4 regions of the Streptomyces sp. NPDC050743 genome follow, and region 1 is predicted to be linked to each of the others. Evidence: riboswitches for the same ligand, from Rfam matches in the RefSeq annotation. Region 1 holds a riboswitch; each other region holds the start of a gene.
What was found. A riboswitch is a leader RNA that binds a small molecule or an ion and turns the genes downstream of it on or off. The one in region 1 is predicted to bind cyclic di-AMP.

Region 1 (4,379 bases):
CGCGCAGCTGGGGTCCGCAGTCGCAGCGGGCCGAGCCGAAGACGTCGCCGGTCAGGCACTCGGAGTGCAGGCGCACCAGGGGGACGGTGCCGGGGGCGGGGTCGCCGAGGACGACGGCGACGTGCTCCTGGCCGTCGGCCAGGCCGTGGAAGGTGACGAGTTCGGCGTCGACGCTGTAGCCGTCCTGGAAGCGCAGCGGTACCCGGACGCGGGCGCGCGGCGTGGCGGCGGGGGTGTCGGGCATGCGGGTCCCTCCGGAGGCTGATGCTTCAGATTTGAAGCAGCGATACAGAGGGGACCCTACTGCATGCTTCAAAGTTAAAGCAATCAATTACCGGAGGAAGAACACGACGAACGGCGCCGCCAGGGCACGTCCTCCGCCCCGGACTCGGCACCCTCGCCCTGCAGCCCGCGCGCGATCCCCGTGCAGATCTCCTCCAACTGCCCCACCTGCTCCGGCGTGAGCCGGTCGAACAGGGAGGCGCGCACGGTCTCGACGTGCCCCGGTGCCGTACGCTCCAGGACGGCCATCCCCTCGTCCGTCAGCACGGCGATGCTGCTGCGCTTGTCCCAGCGGCAGTCCTCCCGGCGCACCAGCCCGTCCCGCTCGAGGCGGGTCACCGCGTACGTCAGCCTGCTGCGCGTGATCTTCAGCGTTTCGGCGAGGTCGGTCATCCGCAGCCGCCGGTCGGGCGCGTCGGACAGGTTCGCCAGCACGGAGTAGAACAGGTGCGGCATGCCGGCGTCCTGCTGGAGCTGTCGGTCGATCGCGTCCTCCAGGAGGTGCGTCGCGGCGAGATACGCGCGCCAGGCGCGCTGCTCCTCGGGGCTGAGCCAGCGGGTCGTCATGCCGCCAGTGTAAGTTTGTTTCAAACTTGAACCAAGCCTCGCCTCGCAGGGAGACCGCGCCGATGTCGTACCCGTACGTGCTGCTGTCCGCCGCCGTCTCCCTCGACGGCTACCTGGACGACACCGGCCCCGACCGGCTCCTGCTGTCCAGCCCGGCCGACTTCGACCGGGTGGACGCGGTACGGGCCTCCGTCGACGCGATCCTGATCGGCGCCGGCACGATCCGCGCCGACAACCCGCGGTTGCTGGTCAACTCCGCCGAGCGCCGCGCGGCCCGGGTCCGGGCGGGCCGGCCGGAGTACCCGCTGAAGGTGACCGTCAGCGCCACCGGCGACCTCGACCCCGACGCCAACTTCTGGCACACCGGCGGCGACAAGCTCGTCTACACGACCGACCGGGGCGCCGAGCGGGCCGCCCACCGCCTCGGCAGCGCCGCCGACATCGTCCCGCTCGGCCCCGGCCTCGACTGGCGGGCCCTGCTGTCCCACCTGCACGACGTGCGCGGGGTCGGACGGCTGATGGTCGAGGGCGGCGGCACCGTCCACACCCAGCTGCTGCAGCTGGGCCTCGCCGACGAGCTCCAGCTGGTCCTCGCCCCGCTCTTCGTCGGCGACCCCGCCGCACCCCGCCTGTTCGGCCCCGGCGGCTACCAGGCCGGCCGGCTGCGTCTGACCGAGACCCGCCGGATCGAGGACGTCGTCCTCATGCGCTACGAGCCCACCGCGCCCGGCGCCGGTCCCCTCGCCACCGCCGCCGACCGGCACTGGCTGCGGACGGCCTGTGACCTCGCCGCGCTGTGTCCGCCCTCGGAGACGGCGTTCAGCGTCGGCGCGGTGGTGGTTGCCGCCGACGGTACGGAGCTGGCTCGCGGCCACTCCCGGGAGGGGGATGATCCCGTGGTCCACGCGGAGGAGGCCGCGCTCGCGAAGATCGACCCGGCGGATCCGCGACTGGCTGCCGCCACGGTGTACAGCAGCCTGGAGCCCTGTGCGCGGCGTGCCTCGCGGCCCGCGCCCTGCGCCGAGCTGATCCTTCGGGCGGGGGTGCGCCGGGTGGTCACCGCCTGGAGGGAGCCGGACACGTTCGTGGCGGCGGCCGACGGTACGGGGATTCTGGTCAAGGCGGGCGCCGAGGTGGTCGTCCTGCCCGAGCTGGAGGAATCCGCCAAGGCGCCGAACGGGCATCTGCTCGGCTGAGGCGCCCGTGCACACACTCAGGGCCCGGAATCCATGGGATTCCGGGCCCTGAGTTTTCAGTAGCGGGGACAGGATTTGAACCTGCGACCTCTGGGTTATGAGCCCAGCGAGCTACCGAGCTGCTCCACCCCGCGTCGTTGTGTCTCTACTGTACACCACGCGGTCATCCGATCGGCGGCACACCGGTCGCCCCTCCGCGACATCCGTGATCACCTTCACCGATAGTGACCGTACGACAGCCCTCCGCATAACATCTGAGTCACCATCAAAAACGCGGACACTCATGAGCGGGGGCCAACTCGCCCGGTTTGCAGTGTTCCTGGCGGGTAAGTCCACCGTCGAAAACGTTAACGATCAAGCCGAACGGCTTGGAAAGTGGCTGCCGGGTCTATTAACGTTCGATAACGCAGCGCGGTCGTCCCAGCCGTCACAAGAGGCGGCTCCGTGCGCACGCGTCGAATCCCGCAAGGGAACCGGGGAACCACCATCTTGGGGTGAATCGCGCGGATACCAGCCGGTATACGCGCGTAGGAGACCTTCCTGCTCCGAACCCGTCAGCTAACCCGGTAGGCGGAGGAAGGAAAGGAGTACGCCCGAGTGGCGTCCAACCGGCCCGCCCCAGAAGCCCCGTTCGTGCCCGCGCAAGCCCAGCCGGAGACCTTCGGCTACGGCGCCTACCGCGCCGAGGAGGGGCCCTGGGAGGAGTGGAACCCCACCGAGGACTCCGTCACCCCGGTCCGTGGCCGGCACCGCGTCGCCAAGCAGCGCGGCGGCTTCGCACGCAGCTCCACCGTCCTCGGCGTCGGCGTGATGGCCGCGGTTGGCGCGGGCGGCATGGCCAGCGCCAACACCGGCAAGCCGCCGGTCTCCATATCCATGCCGGACCTGGACTCCGTCGAGCACATCTTCGACGGCGGCTCCTCCGACGCGCCGCAGGCCACCACCACCGGGCTCAGCCACGTGGGCGTGAGCACCGACAGCGCCGACAGCGGCAACGCCGGCGAGGCCCTGCGCAACCGGATCATGGCCCAGGCCGAGCAGCAGAAGGGCCAAGCCGACGGCAAGGCCACCGCCGCCGCGATCGCCGCCGCCGACCAGCAGGCCGCAGCCGCGGCCGCCAAGGCGGAGAAGGAGGCCGCCGCCAAGGCCGCCGCCGCCAAGGAGAAGGCGGAGGCCGACGCCAAGAAGGCCGCCGAGGCCGCGCGGCTGGCCGAGCTGGCCAAGCAGTACCAGCTGCCCGTCGTCTCGTACACGATCACCGGCACCTTCGGGCAGCCCGGCGCGATGTGGTCCTCCGGCTACCACACCGGCCTCGACTTCGCCGCCCCCACCGGCACCCTCATCAAGGCCATCCACAGCGGCACGGTCACCGAGGCCGGCTGGGCCGGTGCCTACGGCTACCGCACCGTCCTGACCCTGGACGACGGCACCGAGCTGTGGTTCTGCCACCAGTCCTCGATCAACGTCTCCGTCGGCCAGAAGGTCTCCACCGGCGAGGTCATCGGCCGAGTCGGCGCCACCGGCAACGTCACCGGCCCCCACCTCCACCTGGAGGTCCACCCGAACGGCCAGGCCACCGCCGTCGACCCGGCGCCGTGGCTGCGCGACAAGGGCCTCAACCCCTGACAGCCGTCTGTCCGGGGGACTTTGCACCGGCGGCGGAATGCGATCAGCCGTCGCCGGTGTTGATCTAGAGCATGACTTCCCTTCGCACACTCGGTTCCTCCGACCTCGAGGTCTTCCCCCTCTGTCTCGGCGGCAACGTCTTCGGCTGGACCGCCGACGAGGAGACCTCCTTCGCCGTGCTGGACGCCTACACGGCCGCCGGCGGCAACTTCATCGACACCGCCGACTCCTACTCGGCATGGATCGAGGGCCACAAGGGCGGCGAGTCCGAGACGGTCATCGGCAAGTGGGTCAAGTCCCGCGGCAACCGCGACCGCGTCGTCATCGCCACCAAGGTCAGCCAGCACCCCGAATTCCAGGGCCTGTCCGCCGCCAACATCAAGGCCGCCGCGGACGCCTCCCTGCGCCGCCTGGACACCGACCACATCGACCTCTACTACACCCACTTCGACAAGCCCGAGGTCCCGGTCGAGGAGATCATCGGCGCGCTGGACGAGCTGGTGAAGGCGGGCAAGGTCCGCCACATCGCCGCCTCCAACATCAGCCCCGAGCGCCTGAGGGCCTCGCTCGACTTCTCCGACCGCGAGGGCCTCGCCCGCTATGTCGCCCTCCAGCCCCACTACAACCTCGTCTCCCGCGACACCTACGAGGGCCCGCTGCAGGACCTGGCCGCCAAGGAGGGCCTGTCCTCGGTGCCCTACTTCTCCC
Region 2 (4,379 bases), on a different contig from region 1:
GGCGCCTGGTGGCTGCGCGAGCGCTTCGAGAGTGCGGTGCAGGTGCAGGAGGTGGAGCGGGTCGTGAGCGCGGAGGCACGGGACGGCAGCCCCGTCCTCACCGTCCGCACCCATGGCGGGCACACCGAGCGGCTCGCCGCCGACCACGTCATCGCCGCCACCGGCTACCGCGTCGACATCGCGGCGATGGACTTCCTCGGCCACGAGTTGCGTACCCGGCTCGCGGTGAGCCGCGGCACGCCGAAACTCGGACCCGGGTATGTCTCGTCCGTTCCGGGCCTGTACTTCACCGGCCTGCCGGCGGCGTCGTCGTACGGCCCGGTGATGCGCTTCGTCTGCGGCACGGAGTTCGCCTCGCCGCGCCTGACGAAACACCTGGCGTCGGCCCACGGCTGAAGCCGCCGACCGCCCGTGCCGAGTCCCGTCATCAACATGGAGTCGGAGGGCACTACTTGGGGTGGAACAGTACGTAAGTGCGCGGGACGACAAGGTGAGTCGGTGGGGCCCGGTATCCGTATTCTCTGATCATGGCAGCCTCCCCCGCATATGCACTGATCGCCACCGACCTGGACGGAACGCTGCTGCGCGGCGACGACACCGTCTCCGACCGGTCGCTCGCCGCACTCGCGCGGGTGGCGCGGGCCGGCGCCCGGCACCTGGTGGTGACGGGCCGCCCGGCCCCGCGGGTACGGCAGCTCCTCGCGCACCTCGGCTGCACGGGGCTCGCGGTGTGCGGGCAGGGCGCACAGGTCTACGACGCCGGGACCGGCCGCCTGCTGTGGTCGGTCCGGCTGGACCGGGAGCTGGCCGAGACCGCGCTCGGCAAGATCGAGGCCGAGGTGGGGCAGGTGCACGCGGCCGTGGACCAGGACGGGGTCGACGGGCGCACGCTCATCGAGCCCGGCTACCGGATGCCGCACCCGACCCTGCCCGTGGTGCGGGTCGACCGGCGCGACGATCTGTGGTGCGCGCCCATCAGCAAGGTGCTGCTGCGCCATGCCGAGCTGTCCGACGACGAGTTGGCGGACACGGCGCGCGGGGTGGTGGGCGACCTGGCGACGGTCACCATGTCCGGGCCGGGGACCGTGGAGCTCCAGCCGTCGGGGGTGACCAAGGCGACCGGTCTCGCGCTGGCCGCCGAGCGGCTCGGGATCGCGGCGGAGGCGGCGCTGGCGTTCGGTGACATGCCCAACGACATCCCGATGTTCGACTGGGCGGGGCGCGGGGTCGCCATGGCCGGCGCGCATCCCGAACTGAAGGCGGTGGCCGACGAGATCACCCTGTCGAACGAGGACGACGGCGTCGCCGTCGTCCTCGAAAGACTGTTCCCGACCGACTGACCGGCACATCAGTACACGGCCGCCCCGGAAGGAGCGACGGCCGCCCGGTGTGCCCCTCCGTCAGGTGAGGGCACACCGGGCGGCCGCTGCCGTGCCGGTCGGCGGGACCGTCAGTACGCGCTGTACACGTTGTCGATCGAGCCGTACCGGGCGGCTGCGTAGTTGCAGGCCGCGGTGATGTTGGCAACCGGGTCGTAGGGGTCGAAGGAGGTGCCGGCCACGTCGTACGCCTTGAAGGTCGGGTCGATCACCTGGAGCAGCCCCTTGGACGGGATGCCCTTGGCCGCGTTGGAGTCCCAGAGGTTGATGGCCTTCGGGTTGCCGGAGTACTCCCGGATGATGTTGCGGTAGATGCCGTGGTAAGTGCCCGGAATGCCCTTCTGGGCCATGATCGCGAGAGACTCGCGGATCCAGCCGTCGAGGTTGTTCGGGTACGCGGTGGCGGTGGAGGCAGCCTTGGAGGTCGTGCCGGTGGCCGCGGAGGCGCTGGTGGCGCCGATGAGCGAGAGGGTGAGGACGGCGGCGCCGGTGCCGGCGACCGTGAGGGCGCGGACCAGGCGGTTGTTGCGCGGGCGGCGGTGCTTGGCGGCAGCAGACATGGGAAAGTCCTCTCCGTCGCCTGCGAGGTGAGCTGTCGGGTTCGGGCGGGGAGGTGCCCGGCCGCGCCTTCCCGAGAAGGCATGGCTTCACCCCGAGCCGTTCCGGTGCGACGTGTGCCGACCGGCCCGGCGACTTACCTGGGTCCCCCGCTCCTGCCGTACGAATGAGTTCGTCGATGGGTCACGCGGGCGGCGGCAGGACTCAGCGTCCGCCCGACGGCCCGGAACGTATGCGAGAGCACATGTCGGGAACAAGAAGCGGATGCACACTACGTACTATTTGACCTTGATCTGTGGCATATAGGGTACTTGATCCTTTGCAGTTGCCAACCCTCAACTCGCCGACGCGGCAAGGGTGGAGGTGGCCTGACGGGCTCCTGGGGGCCGCAGGTCCAGCGTGACCCAATTCACGAAATAACAAAGTATTTCAAATCGGACATGAGGGGTTCGGGTGGATCGGGTGGGTGATGGAACCCGTGGCGGAGCCTGTCGCGGAACCCGTGACGAGCCGTCTGTCGTTGTCTTGGGCGTAGGCATTACTCCGCTCGCCCCCTCGGCTCGCGACAAAGCGTTCGGGTTCCTGTTAAGTCGATAAATGTCCGCTCTTATCACTTGATCAAAAACATACCGGTCGTGATCCGATACCACCCAGGCTGGACCGGTGGGCGCTATCGGTGATCGAAACAGGACCGGATACGCTGAGTTGAGTGATGGCAGCGACCTATCGACAAACCGTGTAATCGCCAGCAGACACCAGCAGACAGGAGACCCCTCGTGACCGTCGTCGGGCCGTTCGGGCTGAGCGTGCGGGACCAGGCTCTGGAAGCCGATGTCCAGGCCGGATTGGCGGCTGTCGAGGAAGGCTTGCTCGAGGCCACCAAGAGCGAGGTCCCGTTCATCACGGAGGCCGCGCAGCACCTCGTACGAGCCGGCGGGAAGCGGTTCAGGCCGCTGCTCGTGATGCTCGCGGCCCAGTTCGGCGACCCCTACGCGCCGGGCGTCGTGCCCTCGGCCGTGGTCGTGGAGCTGACCCACCTGGCCACGCTGTACCACGACGACGTCATGGACGAGGCGGCCGTACGGCGCGGCGTGGACAGCGCCAACACCCGCTGGGGCAACTCGGTCGCGGTCCTCACCGGCGACTTCCTCTTCGCCCGCGCCTCCCAGATCCTCGCCGACCTCGGCCCCGAGGCGGTCCGGGTGCAGGCCCTGGCCTTCGAGCGGCTGGTCACGGGTCAGATCCTGGAGACCGCCGGCCCCTCCGACGGCCGCGACCCGGTCGAGCACTACCTGGACGTGCTCGGCGGCAAGACGGGCTCGCTGGTGGCGGTGTCGTGCCGGTTCGGCGCGATGATGTCCGGCGCCGACGAGACGGTCGTCGACGTGCTCACCCAGTACGGCGAGCGGCTCGGGGTCGCCTTCCAGCTCGCCGACGACGTCCTGGACATCGCCTCCGACTCGCACGAGTCCGGCAAGACCCCGGGCACCGACCTGCGCGAGGGCATCCCGACGCTGCCCGTGCTCCGGCTGCGCGAGCGCGCCGCCCGCCTCGGCCTGGCCGAGGACATTGCGCTGTGCGAGCTGCTCGACTCCGACCTCAGCGACGACGCCCGGCACGCCGAGGCGCTGGCCGCGCTGCGCGGCCACCCCGCGCTGGAGCAGGCCCGCCGGGACACCATCCGGTACGCGGAGGAGGCCCGCGCCGCGCTGGCGCCGCTGCGGGAGTGCGACGCCAAGGCCGCGCTGATGCAGCTGTGCGACGCGGTGGTCCACCGCGCCGGCTGACCCGGCCGCCTGCCCCACCACGCCCCGCCCAGCCTCCGGCGGCCACCATGGCACGCTTACGGCTGTCCGCCGCGCCGGTTGCACGTCTTCGGCCGTACGTCGCGCCATGCTGCCGACGCCGTGTGCCTCGCCGCGTTCGGGCCGTGCGACCCGGCGCGGCTCCGGCCGTCTGTCGCGCCGTGCTTGAGCTGTACGTGGCGGCAGGCTTCCGTCTGTCCGTCCATCGCGACGCGCCGCGCCGCAGCCGTACGTCACGCCGCGCTTCGGGGTCGCCCGCCACGCCGCGCTACAGCCGAGCGACCCGGCACGGGCTCGTGCGACCCGTACGCCCGCGCGTCCGTACACCCCTCGCGCCCCCGTACCGCCCCCTCCGCTCCGGCGCGACCCCTACGGGTCGGCGGAGTTCCCGCCCCGGCGTGTCATACCGCAGGCGTACGCGGAGTTGGCTCCGAGGTCTGACGCTTCCTCACGGCCGATTTGGTGAGATGGAAACCACGGAAATCACCAATCCTCACCGATTCGGGTGAGAATGGCGGCTCAGGTGGACCAGCGTGAGAACAGCCGCCGCCGACGACGGAGGTAAGGCACACATGGCACCGTACGAATCCGACGACGCAGTGGACGCCGCGGGGGGCGCTGAGCGAAACGCCGGGCA
Region 3 (4,379 bases), on a different contig from region 1:
GGAATCAGGGCAGCGAAATACAGCGCAGCCGAATTACTCTTCTTTGTATACGGCGTCCGTGTTAATGCCGGAGGCCCGACATGTTTACGGCGTGTTGCGAAGTCCTCACACGCTCGCCGGCCCCGGAAAAACGCAGGCGGTGCACGGCCGTCGCACGCTCGGTGTGCAGCGCCGTGAGCGCCCGCGCACGCTCGCCGTCGCCGCGCGCCACCGCGTCGACGATGGCGCCGTGTTCCGCCCAGTAGTCCACCGGGCTCGGCGGCGCCTCCACCGCGTACATCCAGGCGATCTTGTGCCGCAGCTGGATGAGCATCGCGGTCAGCGAGGGGCTGCCGCAGGCCTGGGCGAGCGTCTCGTGGAACCAGCCGCCCAGCGAGCGCAGATCCTCGCTGTGTCCCCGCCTGGCCCGCTCCTGGCCCAGCCTGACCAGGCCGCGCAGCACCTTCAGATGGGCCTCGGTGCGCCGCTGGGCGGCCCGGGCGGCCCCGAGCGGCTCCATCAGCAGGCGCATCTCCAGCAGGTCGGCGGCCTCCTGCTCGGTCGGCTCGGCCACGCACGCGCCCGCGTGCCGGCGGGTCACCACGAAGCCCTCGGCCTCCAGGGTGCGCAGGGCCTCGCGGACGGGGACGCGCGAGACGCCGTAGCGGCGGGCGAGGACTTCCTCGGTCAGCCGGCCGCCGCGCTCGTAGACACCCGCGACGATGTCGTCCCGGATGGCCGTGCACACCGAGTGCGCCGGAATACGCATGACCGACCTCCGCCTTAATCCCCGTGAAACGTCGACGATGGACGCGTGTTCCGTGACTCTATTCCAATGAGCCGGAATTTCCGACGGCGGGTCGGAATCCATGGATATTTTTTGGTCAGCGGGCCGGGGCGCGGCCGTGAAAGAACGACGAAAGCCCCGGCTCGGTGAGCCGGGGCTTCGCATGCCGCGCGAGGGGGCGTCAGACGTTCACGCCGTGCTTGCGGAGGTAGGCGACGGGGTCGACGTCCGAGCCGTAGTCGGGGGTCGTACGGGCCTCGAAGTGCAGGTGCGGGCCGGTGGTGTTGCCGGTCGCGCCGGACAGGCCGATCTGCAGGCCCGGGGTGACCCGCTGGCCCACCGAGACGCCGATGGACGACAGGTGGCCGTACTGGGTGTACATGCCGTCGGCCATCCTGATCACGATCTGGTTGCCGTACGCGCCGCCCCAGCCGGTGGAGACGACGGTGCCGGCGCCGACCGCGTGCACGGGGGTGCCGCTCGCCGCGTGGAAGTCGATGCCGGTGTGCGAGCCAGAGGACCACAGGGAGCTGCTGGCCCGGTAGCCGGTGGAGACGTAGGAGTTCGCGATCGGGGCGACGAAGGTGTTCATCAGGCGCTTGCGCTCGGCCTCCCGGGCGGCGCGGGCCCTGGCCTCGCGCTCCTCCTTCGCCTTCTTGGCGGCGGCCTCCTCGGCCGCCTTCTGCTCGGCGGCCTGCCGCTGCGCGGTGGCCTGCGCGTCGATGTGCTCGGCCACGTCGTCGCTCAGGGTGAGGACCGGTGTGAGGCCGGTCTGCTCCACGGTGTTCTCGGCGGCGAGTGCCGGGGAGGCGGCGAGGGTGCCGATGACACCGGTGGTGGTGAGGGCCGCGATGCCCGCCGCCTGAGCGGTGGTGCGCTTGACCCGGCCGGGCTTGCGGTGCTTCCCGGTGGCGCACATGAACGCCATGGAGTGGCTGGTCCTTTCCTTCCCTCTCGCCTACCGGGTTAGCTGACGGGTTCGGAGCAGGAAGGTCTCCTACGGGCCCCTCGCGACTCGCGCGGGCGCCCGATTCACCCCAGGGACTGCGTGGGTCCCCGGCTCCCCTGGCTCGCGCCGTACGGGGACTCGGCGATGACTGTCCGGTGCCGCGGGTGCGGCGCACTGCCTACCGACGAACAGCCTGGGCGACGCTACGTAAGCCTGCTTTCGAACCCCAAACCGATCCGGGCTTTTGTAGCGCATCCCACAGGGCAGACAGGCAACCTCCGCCTCAAATCGGGCATCTGGGGTAGGGCTGGGAAACGGCAGGGGCCCTGACGGTCCGTAGACCGTCAGGGCCCCACGCGCGCGTGCGGCCTCCCGGGCGCACCCGGCCGCTGCGACGGCGCGCTCTACTCGGCCGCCACCACGGTCACTTCACCGATGCCGAGCGCCTCCACCGGCGCCTTGATCTGGGAGGCGTCACCGACGAGGACGGTCACCAGGCGGTCCACCGGGAAGGCGTTCACGACGGCCGCCGTGGCCTCCACCGTGCCCGTCGCGGCCAGCTGCTGATACAGCGTCGCCTGGAAGTCGTCGGGCAGGTGCTGCTCGACCTGGTCGGCCAGCGTGCTCGCCACGGCCGCCGCGGTCTCGTACTTCAGCGGCGCCACCCCGACGAGGTTCTGCACGGCCACGTCCCGCTCGGCGTCGGTCAGGCCGTCCGCCGCGAGGGTGCGCAGCACCTTCCACAGGTCCTCCAGCGCCGGACCGGTGTTGGGGGTGTCCACGGAACCGCTGATGGCGAGCATCGACGCGCCCGTGCCGTCCGGCGCGGACCTGAGGACCTGGCCGAACGCGCGCACACCGTAGGTGTAGCCCTTCTCCTCGCGCAGGACCCGGTCCAGGCGGGAGGTGAGCGTGCCGCCGAGGCAGTAGGTGCCGAGCACCTGGGCGGGCCACACGCGGTCGTGCCGGTCGGGGCCGACGCGGCCGATGAGCAGCTGCGTCTGCACGGCGCCGGGCCGGTCCACGATGACCACGCGCCCGGTGTCGTCGGCGGTCACCGGCGGCACGGGCCGCGGCTCGCCCGCGGTGCCGGTCCAGGCGCCCAGCGTGTCGCCGAGCAGCGCGTCCAGGTCGACGCCGGTGAGGTCGCCGACCACGACCGCGGTGGCCGTGGCGGGGCGTACATGCCGGCCGTAGAAGGCGCGTACGGCGTCGGCGTCGATCTTCTCGACCGTCTCCTCGGTGCCCTGGCGGGGGCGCGACATGCGCGAGACCAGCGGGAACAGCTCCTTGGAGAGCTCCTTGGCGGCCCGGCGGGAAGGGTTGGCCAGCTCGTGCGGGATCTCGTCCAGGCGGTTGCGGACCAGCCGCTCCACCTCGCTGTCGGCGAAGGCGGGCGCGCGCAGCGCGTCGGCGAGCAGGCCGAGGCCCTTGGCCAGGCGGGAGGCCGGGACCTCCAGGCTGAGCCGCACGCCGGGGTGGTCGGCGTGCGAGTCCAGTGTGGCGCCCGCGCGCTCCAGCTCGGCTGCGAACTCCTCGGCGGAGTGCTTGTCGGTGCCCTCGGAGAAGGCCCGCGCCATGATCGTGGCGACGCCGTCCAGGCCGGCCGGCTCGGCGTCCAGGGGCGCGTCCAGCAGCACCTCGACGGCGACGACCTGCTGGCCGGGGCGGTGGCAGCGCAGCACCGTCAGACCGTTGTCGAGCGCGGTGCGCTCGGGGGCCGGGAACGCCCAGGGCCTGGCTTCGCCGGCCTGCGGCTGGGGATGGAAGTCCATGGTGGCGAGCTCGGTCACTTGGCCGTCTCCTCGTTCTCGTTGTGGTCGGCGCCCGCCTCTACGGTGGCCTCCTGCTCCGGGTCCTCGGGGACGTCGGCGTCCGGTGCCTGCTCCGGGGACTTCGGCTCGTAGACCAGGACCGCGCGGTTGTCGGGGCGCAGGCGGCCCTTGGCGACCTCCTGGACCTCCTCCGCGGTCACCTCGAGGACGCGCTTGACGGCGGTGAGGGCGAGCTGCGGGTCGCCGAACAGGACGGCGTAGCGGCACAGTTCGTCGGCGCGGCCGGCGACCGTGCCCAGCCGGTCCAGCCACTCGCGCTCCAGCTGGGCCTGGGCCCGCTCCATCTCCTCGGGCGTGGGGCCCTCCTCGGCGAACCGGGCCAGCTCCTCGTCGATGGCGGTCTCGATGACCGGCACCTCGACGTCACCGGAGGCCTTCACGTCCAGCCAGCCCATGGAGGGAGCGCCGGCCAGGCGCAGCAGGCCGAAGCCGGCCGCGACGGCCGTACGGTCGCGGCGCACCAGCCGGTTGTACAGGCGGGAGGACTCGCCGCCGCCGAGGATGGTCAGGGCGAGGTCGGCGGCGTCGCACGCGCGCGTGCCGTCGTGCGGCAGCCGGTAGGCGGCCATCAGAGCGCGTGCCGGGACCTCCTCGACGACGACCTCGCGCTTCTGCTCGCCGATGACGTCCGGCAGGGAGCCCTCGCGGGGCGCGGGCTTGCCGTCGTGGGACGGGATCGACCCGAAGTACTTCTCGATCCAGGCGAGGGTCTGCTTGGGGTCAATGTCGCCGACCACGGAGAGCACCGCGTTGTTGGGCGCGTAGTAGGTGCGGAAGAACCGGCGGGCGTCCTCCAGGGTGGCCGCGTCCAGGTCCGCCATCGAGCCGA
Region 4 (4,379 bases), on a different contig from region 1:
CAGCCAGCGCACGTCGTGCAGGTCGGTACTGGCAGGGACGTTCCGAGGCAGGGCTGACATGGTGCCTCCTTACGCGCCGTCACCTATCCCGGCGATGTAGTCCAACGTGTCCTCGGGTGAAAGGGCGTGCATCCGAAGGGTGTCGAAGGCCTCCGCGTAGGCCATGAGGTCTTCTTTCCGCTCCAGGTAGAGGCTACTCGTCAACTGGTCTAGAACAACGACGTCCAGATCAGAAGTGTTCGTAAATGAGAAAATAACGAAAGCTCCGGTGAGGCCGACATGAGCTCCGGCGCCGAACGGCAATATCTGGAGCCGGACTTGGGGCAGGCGGGCCGCCTCCATCAGCCGCTCCAGCTGCCGGGCCATCACCTCGGGGCCGCCGACCTCGCGCCGCAGCACCGACTCGTCCAGCACCGCGCTCAGCTTCAGCGGCGGGTCGGCGCGGAGCACGTCCTGCCTGGCCAGCCGCACCTCCACCAGCGCGTCCAGGCCTTCCTCGTCCAGGTCCGCCACCACCGCCCGGGTCACCGCGCGGGCGTACTCGGGCGTCTGCAGCAGGCCGGGTACGACCGTGGTCTCCAGGGTGCGCATCGTGCTGGCCTGTGACTCCAGGCTGATGAAGTCCCGGTACGTGGGAGGCAGCACCCCGCGGTAGGCGTGCCACCAGCGGTGCCGGTCGCTCGTGTCCTCGGAGCCCGCGAGTATCATCAGCAACTCGCGCAGTTGCCCGTCCCGCACCTCGTAGGCGTCGAGAAGTAACCGCACATCGGCTGGTTTCACGCCGCTGGCACCGGTCTCGATGCGGCTGACCTTCGACTGGTGCCAGCCGACCAGCCGGGCTGCCTCACCGCTCGTGAGCCCAGCACCGGTACGCAGCGTGCGCAGTTCGGCGCCCAGTTTGCGGCGGCGCACTGCCGGCCCGTTCTGCATGGGCTCCTCCTTACTCCTTCCGAGCCGCCCCAAAACGGTCTCGCGTCGTAGAGTTCACCGCTTCGGGCGACAGATATATGCATATCTTGGTGGATCGCTCCCCGTGACCGGCCCCGTGATGGCAGGCTGACGAGCAAGCACCAGTCCGGGACCGTACTCGAACCATCCGGCTCCGTGTCGGACCGCGGTCCCGTGGGAAAGGGACGACGTCGCCATGGCAGACCATCTGGAAGCATCCGTCACTCTGCCGAGCGATCCCGCCTCGGTCTCCGCGGCCCGCACGTATGTCGTGGGCACGCTCGCGGAGTGGGGCCTGCCGTCCGACACCGACGTGGCCGACACCGTGCGGCTCATCGTCTCCGAACTCGCCACCAACGCCGTACAGCACACCTTCGGTCAGTCACCCACCTTCACGGTTGACATCGTCCTGGACCGCGACGAACACCTCCGCATCGGCGTCACGGACAGTCACCCACGCTTTCCGAAGAGACTGCCCGCCGCCGTCCAGCAGGACAACGGCCGCGGCATGGTCATCATCCGCTGGCTCACCGCGGAGTGCGGCGGCAAACTCCGCGTCCGTCCCACCCGCGAGGGCGGCAAGACGGTCTCCATCGAACTCCCCTGGATCGTCCCGGCGGAACCGGTCCCGGCGGGGGGCCAACAGGAACCGTAGCCCTCCGGGGTGGGGCTGGTGGGACGACTTCTCTCCGGGGCACTACTCCTCGGGGCCGTAGGCGACCGATCGGGGCGTTGGGTGCGGGGGATGAGCGCTCGCCGGCAAGGGGCGCGCGTACGGGGCGACGGGCGGGGAGATCGGGTACGGGGATGAACGTGGGGGACGTCGGGCACCCGGTGACGAGGGGCTCGGGGACGTCGGTGCGGGCGCGAGTGGCCGGTGAGTGAGGGGCCGAGGCCGACGGGCTGGGAGGTGGTGGCCGTGTGCGTTCTCCGGTGCGGGGCCGGGATGTCTGCCTGGGCGGGGCTCGGGCTTCTGTGATCGCACGGCCCGGACGGCCTGGGCGGCCGGTGTGGTTCCGTCCGCTTCGGGCGCCGGACGTCGCGGCCCCATCTGCGGCGTGTCGGGACTTGGACGAAAAGACCGGGCCGCCGGGCCACCGCGCGGCAGGCGACGGGAAAGGCGCCGCCATCGGAGCCGCTCGTCGGCACCCGGCAGGTCTGTCCGCGCGCCCGGCGCGGCGTGTCGTGGCCTAGACGAGGTTGGGGAGCGCTTCAGCCGTCGAGGGCCGCACCGGTCCGGCGCAGGCTCCTCGCAGCGCCGCCCGATGCCGCGCCCTACACCGACCCCGGGCCGCCCGTGGGCTCCAGGCGGGCACCGGGGTGGCGCTGAGGGCGCTCGGGGCGGCCCCGCTGCTGGAGCCGCTCCGCTCTGACAGGGGGTCAGCCGACCTGCCGTGACAGGCCCCGAATCGGTCAGCCGACCCCGCCGCGCAGGACCGGGTCAGTTGACCCGGCCGTACCAGACGCTCCTCGTCCAGATCTTCTGGAGCCGCACCACGTCCCCGGTCCTCGGCGCGTGCCAGATCTTCCCGTGCCCGGCGTAGATGCCGACGTGGTAGACGTAGGAGCCATAGTGGAAGAACACCAGGTCACCGGCCCGGCGACGGCCGGCGGAGATGTGGTGCGTCCTGTTGTACTGCGCAGCGGCGGTACGTGGCAGGATCTTGCCCGCCTTCTTGAACGAGTAGAGGGTCAGCCCCGAGCAGTCGAAACTGCGCGGCCCGGTGGCCCCCCACCGGTACGGCGCGCCCTTCTTGGCGGCCGCGACCTTCAGTGCCTTTGTGGCGAGCGTTGCGGCCGAGGCATCGGGGGCGAGGCCGGGGACCACGATCGAGCCGCCCACGGCGGCGAGGGTGAGGGCCGAGGCCGTACCGGCCCGGGCCATGAGCGACGGGACACGATTGAGCGCAGTCATGCGCAACCCTTCGTCAGCCGCCTGTGAAGGATGACCTGTCGGATTCGGGCTGGCGAAGGTGCCCGGCCGCGTTGCCGCGGCTTCACCCCAAGGGCTGCGCGGAACCTCAGGCCGTCTGCGACGAGCAGACGAACATCCGTTCCCGCGACCCGTCTTGCCTGGGTCCTCCACTCCTGCCGATCCACTCCTGTCGACCGGTCATCCGGGCGGCGGCAGGACTCGGCGTCCGCCCGGACCGCCCCGCCGCGGCGGCGGGGGCTTGTCGTCGGACGGGATCTTCGCCCACACCGATGCGAAAATCCCAATGCATTCGGGGATTTGTGGTGTTACTCACCACTCACCCGTTCGGGTGGAGCGGGTGCTGTTCGAGGCATCGTCACATTCCGTGCGTAGCCCCGGACCTGGGGCGACGCGCTCTCCGGCGAACGACGCGCCGGTCTGGAGCGCAAGTCGGAAGGCCCGCAGAACGACCCGGATATACACCGGACAGCGGTACGCCATTCGGGCCGTTTTAAGTCCCGCCCGAGCGGTAGCGGTCGACGACCGGGCCCCGGCCGGCTCGTCCGGCGTGCGGATCAGCCGACGCCGTCGGGCGGGAGCGCGACGCGCGCGGTACGGCGTTCACCGTCCAGGACCCGCAAGGCCCGTGCCAGCGTGTGCCCGTGCAGCTCCGTCTCGCCTCGCTGGTGCATCAACGCGAGGGCGTCCCGCAGCTCTGCGGCCTTGCGCACCAGGGCCTGGGCGGCACGCAGCCCGCGATAGGTGTCCCCGCCGTGGGCGGGGTTGGCGCGGCCCAGCAGGTCGGCGGCCTCCAGGTAACGGTCGATCAGGTCGCCCTCGGCATGCGTCAGTGCGGGCAGCGGCGGCAGGTCCGGCAGCATCGGCGGCTCACCTCGCGTCCGGTGCGCCGGGGGTGCTCCGCCTGCTGGGCACGACGGCGTCCACCAGGCCGTAGGCGACCGCCCCAGGAGCGTCCAGGACCAAGTCCCGCTCCAGGTCGCGGCGCACCCGTTCGGCCGTGCGCCCGGTGTGCCGTACCAGCATCTCCTCCGTCAGCGCGCGGACCCGGGCCAACTCCTCGGCCTGGATGAGCAGATCGCTGGGCTGGCCCTCCACCGGCTCGGCGAGCTGGGGCTGGGAGAGGACCACGCGTGCGCCGGGGAGGGTGAACCGCTTGCCCGGCGTGCCGGCCGCGAGCAGCAGGGCGGCGTGCGAGGCGGCCTGGCCCAGGCAGTAGGTCGCCACGTCGCAACTGACGTAGCGCATCGTGTCGTAGACCGCCGTCAGCGCGCTGAACGAGCCGCCGGGGGAGTTGACGTACAGCGTGATGTCCCGCTCCGGGGCCGCGTGTTCGAGATACATGAACTGCGCCATCACGTCGTTCGCGGCCGCGTCGTCCAGCGCGGTCCCGAGGAAGACGATCCGGTCCTCGAACAGCTTGCCGTAGGGGTCGAGCGTGCGCGCTCCGCTGCTGGTGCGCTCGGTGAACTCGGGCAGGACATGACGGGCGAACGTT

Region 2: another riboswitch for cyclic di-AMP. It lies ahead of ACIBJF_RS19470 (transglycosylase SLT domain-containing protein); the one in region 1 lies ahead of ACIBJF_RS08960 (M23 family metallopeptidase).
Region 3: another riboswitch for cyclic di-AMP. It lies ahead of ACIBJF_RS13815 (M23 family metallopeptidase); the one in region 1 lies ahead of ACIBJF_RS08960 (M23 family metallopeptidase).
Region 4: another riboswitch for cyclic di-AMP. It lies ahead of ACIBJF_RS35215 (C40 family peptidase); the one in region 1 lies ahead of ACIBJF_RS08960 (M23 family metallopeptidase).

Annotation. Positions count from the first base shown of each region.
Region 1 covers NZ_JBITGJ010000005.1:315,972-320,350, forward strand. Annotated here, with positions in the region: gene ribA (GTP cyclohydrolase II) at 1-244, opposite strand, end outside; gene ACIBJF_RS08945 (MarR family winged helix-turn-helix transcriptional regulator) at 328-849, opposite strand; gene ACIBJF_RS08950 (dihydrofolate reductase family protein) at 912-2,045, shown strand; tRNA gene ACIBJF_RS08955 (tRNA-Met) at 2,106-2,179, opposite strand; cyclic di-AMP (ydaO/yuaA leader) riboswitch at 2,489-2,635, shown strand; gene ACIBJF_RS08960 (M23 family metallopeptidase) at 2,643-3,671, shown strand; gene ACIBJF_RS08965 (aldo/keto reductase) at 3,743-4,379, shown strand, end outside.
Region 2 covers NZ_JBITGJ010000018.1:30,014-34,392, reverse strand. Annotated here, with positions in the region: gene ACIBJF_RS19480 (FAD-dependent oxidoreductase) at 1-396, shown strand, start outside; gene ACIBJF_RS19475 (HAD family hydrolase) at 528-1,340, shown strand; gene ACIBJF_RS19470 (transglycosylase SLT domain-containing protein) at 1,451-1,939, opposite strand; cyclic di-AMP (ydaO/yuaA leader) riboswitch at 1,944-2,125, opposite strand; gene ACIBJF_RS19465 (polyprenyl synthetase family protein) at 2,714-3,724, shown strand; gene ACIBJF_RS19460 (outer membrane lipoprotein carrier protein LolA) at 4,315-4,379, shown strand, end outside.
Region 3 covers NZ_JBITGJ010000010.1:123,933-128,311, reverse strand. Annotated here, with positions in the region: gene ACIBJF_RS13820 (GntR family transcriptional regulator) at 62-748, opposite strand; gene ACIBJF_RS13815 (M23 family metallopeptidase) at 948-1,694, opposite strand; cyclic di-AMP (ydaO/yuaA leader) riboswitch at 1,707-1,869, opposite strand; gene ACIBJF_RS13810 (M16 family metallopeptidase) at 2,120-3,508, opposite strand; gene ACIBJF_RS13805 (M16 family metallopeptidase) at 3,505-4,379, opposite strand, start outside.
Region 4 covers NZ_JBITGJ010000054.1:15,880-20,258, forward strand. Annotated here, with positions in the region: gene ACIBJF_RS35200 (DUF397 domain-containing protein) at 1-60, opposite strand, end outside; gene ACIBJF_RS35205 (helix-turn-helix domain-containing protein) at 70-930, opposite strand; gene ACIBJF_RS35210 (ATP-binding protein) at 1,145-1,603, shown strand; gene ACIBJF_RS35215 (C40 family peptidase) at 2,390-2,863, opposite strand; cyclic di-AMP (ydaO/yuaA leader) riboswitch at 2,867-3,088, opposite strand; gene ACIBJF_RS35220 (hypothetical protein) at 3,439-3,744, opposite strand; gene ACIBJF_RS35225 (ATP-dependent Clp protease proteolytic subunit) at 3,752-4,379, opposite strand, start outside.